2 regions of the Staphylococcus argenteus genome follow, and region 1 is predicted to be linked to the other one. Evidence: a T-box and tRNA genes for the amino acid it is inferred to sense, from the RefSeq annotation. Region 1 holds a T-box; the other holds one or more tRNA genes.
What was found. A T-box is a leader RNA that pairs with one kind of tRNA and senses whether it is charged. The one in region 1 lies ahead of SAMSHR1132_RS07805 (valine--tRNA ligase), so its partner is inferred to be a tRNA-Val.
Positions count from the first base shown of each region.

Region 2: it encodes a tRNA-Val, which carries the amino acid that the T-box ahead of SAMSHR1132_RS07805 (valine--tRNA ligase) is inferred to sense. The anticodon was not compared.

Region 1 is NC_016941.1:1,648,958-1,652,229, forward strand. It holds gene SAMSHR1132_RS07805 (valine--tRNA ligase) at 1-1,761, opposite strand, end outside; T-box leader at 1,805-2,108, opposite strand; gene SAMSHR1132_RS07810 (DNA-3-methyladenine glycosylase I) at 2,167-2,727, shown strand; gene SAMSHR1132_RS07815 (AbrB family transcriptional regulator) at 2,891-3,272, opposite strand, start outside.
Region 2 is NC_016941.1:2,176,572-2,179,843, forward strand. It holds gene cdaA (diadenylate cyclase CdaA) at 1-503, opposite strand, end outside; gene rocF (arginase) at 691-1,599, opposite strand; tRNA gene SAMSHR1132_RS10610 (tRNA-Lys) at 1,722-1,794, opposite strand; tRNA gene SAMSHR1132_RS10615 (tRNA-Gln) at 1,798-1,872, opposite strand; tRNA gene SAMSHR1132_RS10620 (tRNA-Tyr) at 1,882-1,965, opposite strand; tRNA gene SAMSHR1132_RS10625 (tRNA-Val) at 1,987-2,062, opposite strand; tRNA gene SAMSHR1132_RS10630 (tRNA-Glu) at 2,070-2,141, opposite strand; tRNA gene SAMSHR1132_RS10635 (tRNA-Asn) at 2,143-2,217, opposite strand; rRNA gene rrf (5S ribosomal RNA) at 2,228-2,342, opposite strand; rRNA gene SAMSHR1132_RS10645 (23S ribosomal RNA) at 2,415-3,272, opposite strand, start outside.

The DNA of each region.
Region 1 (3,272 bases):
TTCACCAATATTCATTAAACTGAAACGTGCGCCATTCCAAATTTTATTGATAAAGTTCCACACTGATTCAACTTTTTCAGTAGAATATCTTAAATCATGGCCTGGAGATGAACCTGTCGCTAAGAAGTATCTTAAACTATCCGCACCATATTCATCAATAACGTCCATTGGATCAACACCATTACCTAAAGATTTACTCATTTTGCGTCCATCTTCAGCTCGAACTAATCCATGTAATAATACGTCATTGAATGGGCGACGATCCGTAAATTCTAATCCTTGGAAAATCATACGTGCTACCCAGAAAAAGATAATATCATAACCTGTAACTAATGCATTCGTTGGATAGTAGCGCTTGAAGTCTTCACTATCAAGGTCCGGCCAACCCAATGTTGAAAATGGCCATAACGCACTTGAGAACCATGTATCTAATACATCTTCATCTTGTTGCCAGTTTTCAATATCAGTAGGCGCTTCTTCACCAACATAGATTTCACCAGTTTCTTTATGATACCAAGCTGGAATTTGATGACCCCACCATAATTGTCTTGATATCGTCCAGTCTCTAATATTTTCCATCCATTGATTAAATGTATGTTCAAATCGTTGTGGATAAAAATCTATACGATCATCTGTTTTTTGATTATCTAATGAACGTTTTGCCAAACCATCCATACGTACAAACCATTGTGTTGATAAATATGGTTCAACTACTGCGCCTGAACGTTCTGAATGACCAACCGAATGAACATGGTCTTCAATTTTGATAACTAAATCTTGTTCTTTTAAATCTTCAACTAACTGTTTACGACAATCAAAACGGTCCAAACCTTCGTATTTACCAGCCTTGTCGTTCATTTTACCATTTTCATCCATAACGATGATATTTTCTAAATGATGTCTTTGACCAATTTCGAAGTCATTAGGGTCATGTGCAGGAGTAACTTTCATCGCACCAGAACCAAAATCAATATCAACGTATTCATCTGCTAATATTGGTAACTCACGGCCTACAATTGGTAAAATAACAGTTTTGCCAATAACATCTTTATATCGTTCATCATTTGGGTTAACAACTATAGCCGTATCGCCTAACATTGTTTCTGGTCTTGTAGTTGCAATTTCGATATAACCTTCTCCATCAGCATAAGGATATTTAAAATGATAAAAGGCACCTTGTACATCTTCATGTATGACTTCAATATCCGATAACGCAGTGCGTGCTTTAGGATCCCAGTTTATAATACGCTCACCACGATAAATAATACCTTTATTGTATAAATCAACAAAAACCTTTTTAACCGCTTTACTTAATCCTTCATCTAAAGTAAAACGTTCTCTACTATAATCTAAGCCTAAACCTAGTTTAGCCCATTGAGCACGGATAAATGACGCATACTCTTCTTTCCAATCCCAAGCTTGTTCTAAAAACTTTTCACGGCCAAGATCATATCTTGTAATACCTTGTTCATTTAATTTTGCTTCAACTTTTGCTTGTGTCGCAATTCCAGCATGGTCCATACCAGGTAAATATAAAGTATCGTACCCTTGCATGCGTTTCATACGCGTAATAATATCTTGTAAAGTTGTATCCCAAGCGTGACCTAAATGTAATTTACCAGTTACATTTGGTGGTGGAATAACAATTGTATATGTTTCTTTTGATTTATCTTCCGATGGTTTAAAATAACCATTTTTAACCCATTCTTCATAACGTCCCGCTTCAACTTCGCGTGGATCATATTTTGGTTTCATTTCCATTTGCTATACCTCCTAAAAAATAAAAAATACCCATCCTATATAACAATAGGACGGATATTCCGTGGTACCACCTATATTCAAGAAGGATGCTACAAATCAAACACTGATTATCAGCTAAATCGAAGTTAGTATACTAACGCTGACAGCAGGAAATTTGAAATAAGCTATCTCTTCAAGCACTCTAGATTATGATTAACGCTCAAACACGTCTTAGCCTACTCTATCAATCATGTTCAACTAAGATACTCTGTGGGCTACCTTCAGTAAAAATCATTTGCATATTCACACCAAACCACATGCTCTCTTTAAAACAATTTGAACTTACTCTTCCCAATTTATATATTAAACTCTTAACTTATAGTATAATGATTGTCAAAATAAGTCAATGTATTGGTGGGAATAATTATGAATGAATGCGCATTTGGAACAAAGGATCCAGTTTACTTAAACTATCACGATGATGTATGGGGACAACCTTTATATGATAGTAAAGAGCTGTTTAAACTTTTAGCATTAGAATCACAGCACGCTGGTTTGTCTTGGTTAACCATTTTAAAAAAGAAAGAAGCTTATGAGACTGCTTTTTATGATTTCGAACCAGATAAGGTAGCACAAATGACTGAGAAAGATATCGACAGATTAATGACATTTCCAAATATTGTCCATCACCGTAAAAAACTGGAAGCCATAGTTAGTCAGGCTCAAGGCTACTTACAAATTGAACAAGAATATGGTAGTTTTAGCAAATTTTTATGGTCTTACGTCAATGGTAAGCCTAAAGATTTACAATACATTCATTCATCTGAGCGAATAACAGTTGATGAGACTGCTACACAACTTTCAAAAGATTTGAAAAAATACGGTTTTAAATTTTTGGGTCCTGTAACCGTATTTTCATTTTTAGAAGCAGCGGGACTATACGATGCACATTTAAAAGATTGTCCATCAAAGCCTAAACATAATTAATATGCTATAGCATCATAAAACAAACGAGACAGATTCTATGTTAACTAATAGACTGTCTCGTTTTATTTGCTTTCCATTAAGTATGTTATAAAAATAGCAGAAAATTATCTCCCCTAACGAGATTAACTTACTTTCATTATTATAGTTATATATTGCCAACAAGCTAATCCTTATTTTTCTTCGACCGATATTTTAAAAAATAGTTTATCGAAGGTGCGATGATAAAGATTATGAAAAAGATTCTAAATATATGATAGCTAGTAATCATAGCAACATCTGCATCAGTAGCTAATGCAACTAATACTATTTGATTAAGTCCTCCAGGTGCGGCACCAAGAAATAGTTCATTAATTGGATTATTATCGAAGAAATGAATAATATATACCATAACAAGAGCACCAAAAATCAGCATTATATTTTGTATCGTAATTGCAATAGCTAATCGACCTTTCAAATCTGATAATAAATGTGCAATTTGTACACCAATTCTAATCATATAGATAAGTTGCGCAATATTAAGTAGCCAATGATCTAAAGCAAATGTA
Region 2 (3,272 bases), 530 kb from region 1:
AAAACATTTATCAATAGTTCTTGTGAAATATTTGAATCCATTGCAATACCTGTTTCAATATAATCTTGTAGACCTGTTTCTTTTTCAAAGACTATTAAGGCTCCTATACGTCTCTTAGCCATGTATTGCACAGCTTTTGAAACAGACTGAATCAATTTCTCTTCATCTTTACTATACGTATTTGACGTATAACGTTTTAAAAAGCTACCTCTACCTAGTTGTTCTAGTGCACGTCTAATTTCTGGTTGGAATATAACTATTAAAGCCAATACTCCCCATTGAATAACGATATCGAATAATTTAGATGTCGCAGTCAAGTTTAATATCATACTTATCTGTTGGCCTATAACAATTACTAATATCCCTTTAAGTAATTGTATCGCTTTAGTTCCCTTAAAGACTGTAATAAGAAGATAAAGTACATACCAAACAATAAGTAAATCAAGGATACTCGTTACTATTTTTAACGTACTGAGGTTTTGAAAAAAGTTGGAAAAATCCATAACATCTCCTCCGGGTAATATTTTTCCATAATACCCATTATACCAATCATTTACAGCACTGTCATACGAACACATTTTTAAATTGAAAAAATTTATTTTAAAGTTTTTAAGTACCCAATTTCTTTTTAGTGAATTAAAAAAGTAGTGCAAAAAGTTAAAGATACTTTATACACTACAAATCATTTATTTATAATAATGTTTCACCAAAAAATGTTCCAATTAATGAAACTGCCTGCTCTGCAGTATGATTATTGTGATCGATTAGTGGATTGACTTCAACTAAATCCATTGAAGTTACTAATTGTGATTGGTGTAATAACTCCAATGCGAAATGACTTTCTCTATAACTAAGTCCTCCTAAAACTCTTGTTCCTGTACCAGGTGTTTCTAAAGGATCTAGTGCATCAACATCTAATGATAAATGTAAACCATCAATATTACGTGACTTTAAATATGTTAATGTATTTTCAATAACTTCTTTTATACCTAGCTTATCTATATCAGCCATTGTAAAAGTTTTAATGTCATTATCTTTAATAAATTGTCTTTCACCTTTATCTAAATCTCTCATACCAATTAAAACGATATTCTCTGGTTTTACTTTATTTACATTAAACTCTAATAATTCTTTAGGTCCTTCACCCGTTAAAACTCGTAGAGGCATTCCATGAATATTTCCACTTGGAGATTCTTCTGGAATATTCAAATCACCATGAGCGTCATACCAAATCACGCCTAAGTTATTATAATGTTTACTTATCGCCGAGACAGAACCAACTGCAATAGAATGGTCTCCCCCAAGAACAAGCGGGAATCTATGATTTTCAATTGACTCTGAAACTTTTTTATTTAGGTTCTTTGTAACCTCTAAAATTTCGTCATAGTTTCTTAAACCATTTTGTTCACTTTGAAATTTTTCTATATCTAATGATGGTACCTCAATATCCCCTTGATCATAAATCTCTAGATCCAATTGCTTCATGCGCGGAATTAATCCTGCATATCTAATTGCAGTTGGACCTAAGTCAACACCAAGCTTTCTTTGTCCAAATGTTGATGGTACACCAATTATATCTATAGCCTTTGTCTTACTCATAATTGCCCCCCTTTGTTATACATAATTTCAGAATAATGTATGCGCTTACTATAATCAAGCAATACCTCTAACCTAAAAAAGAATAAAAAAGCACTTTCCAAAAAAATGGAAAGTGCAAGTAGTGAGCCATAGAGGATTCGAACCTCTGACCCTCTGATTAAAAGTCAGATGCTCTACCAACTGAGCTAATGGCTCTAATGGCTGGGCTAGCTGGATTCGAACCAACGAGTGACGGAGTCAAAGTCCGTTGCCTTACCGCTTGGCTATAGCCCAATATATAGATGGTGGAGGGGGGCAGATTCGAACTGCCGAACCCGAAGGAGCGGATTTACAGTCCGCCGCGTTTAGCCACTTCGCTACCCCTCCAGCTTATTCAATTAATCAAAATGGTGGAGAATGACGGGTTCGAACCGCCGACCCTCTGCTTGTAAGGCAGATGCTCTCCCAGCTGAGCTAATTCTCCAAAATAATGACTCCTACGGGACTCGAACCCGTGTTACCGCCGTGAAAGGGCGGTGTCTTAACCGCTTGACCAAGGAGCCATGGCTCCACAGGTAGGACTCGAACCTACGACCGATCGGTTAACAGCCGATAGCTCTACCACTGAGCTACTGTGGAATAATATATAGCCTGGCAACGTTCTACTCTAGCGGAACGTAAGTCCAACTACCATCGACGCTAAGGAGCTTAACTTCTGTGTTCGGCATGGGAACAGGTGTGACCTCCTTGCTATAGTCACCAGACATATGAACGTAGTTTATACATTCAAAACTAGATAGTAAGTAAAAGTGATTTTGCTTCGCAAAACATTTATTTTGATTAAGTCTTCGATCGATTAGTATTCGTCAGCTCCACATGTCACCATGCTTCCACCTCGAACCTATTAACCTCATCATCTTTGAGGGATCTTATAACCGAAGTTGGGAAATCTCATCTTGAGGGGGGCTTCATGCTTAGATGCTTTCAGCACTTATCCCGTCCACACATAGCTACCCAGCTATGCCGTTGGCACGACAACTGGTACACCAGAGGTATGTCCATCCCGGTCCTCTCGTACTAAGGACAGCTCCTCTCAAATTTCCTACGCCCACGACGGATAGGGACCGAACTGTCTCACGACGTTCTGAACCCAGCTCGCGTACCGCTTTAATGGGCGAACAGCCCAACCCTTGGGACCGACTACAGCCCCAGGATGCGATGAGCCGACATCGAGGTGCCAAACCTCCCCGTCGATGTGAACTCTTGGGGGAGATAAGCCTGTTATCCCCGGGGTAGCTTTTATCCGTTGAGCGATGGCCCTTCCATGCGGAACCACCGGATCACTAAGTCCGTCTTTCGACCCTGCTCGACTTGTAGGTCTCGCAGTCAAGCTCCCTTATGCCTTTACACTCTATGAATGATTTCCAACCATTCTGAGGGAACCTTTGAGCGCCTCCGTTACCTTTTAGGAGGCGACCGCCCCAGTCAAACTGCCCGCCTGACACTGTCTCCCACCACGATAAGTGGTGCGGGTTAGAAAGCCAACACAGCTAGGGTAGTATCCCACCAGCGCCTCCACGTAAGCTAGCGCTCACGTTTCAAAGGCTCCTACCTATCCTGTACAAGCTGTGCCGAATTTCAATATCAGGCTACAGTAAAGCTCCACGGGGTCTTTCCGTCCTGTCGCGGGTAAC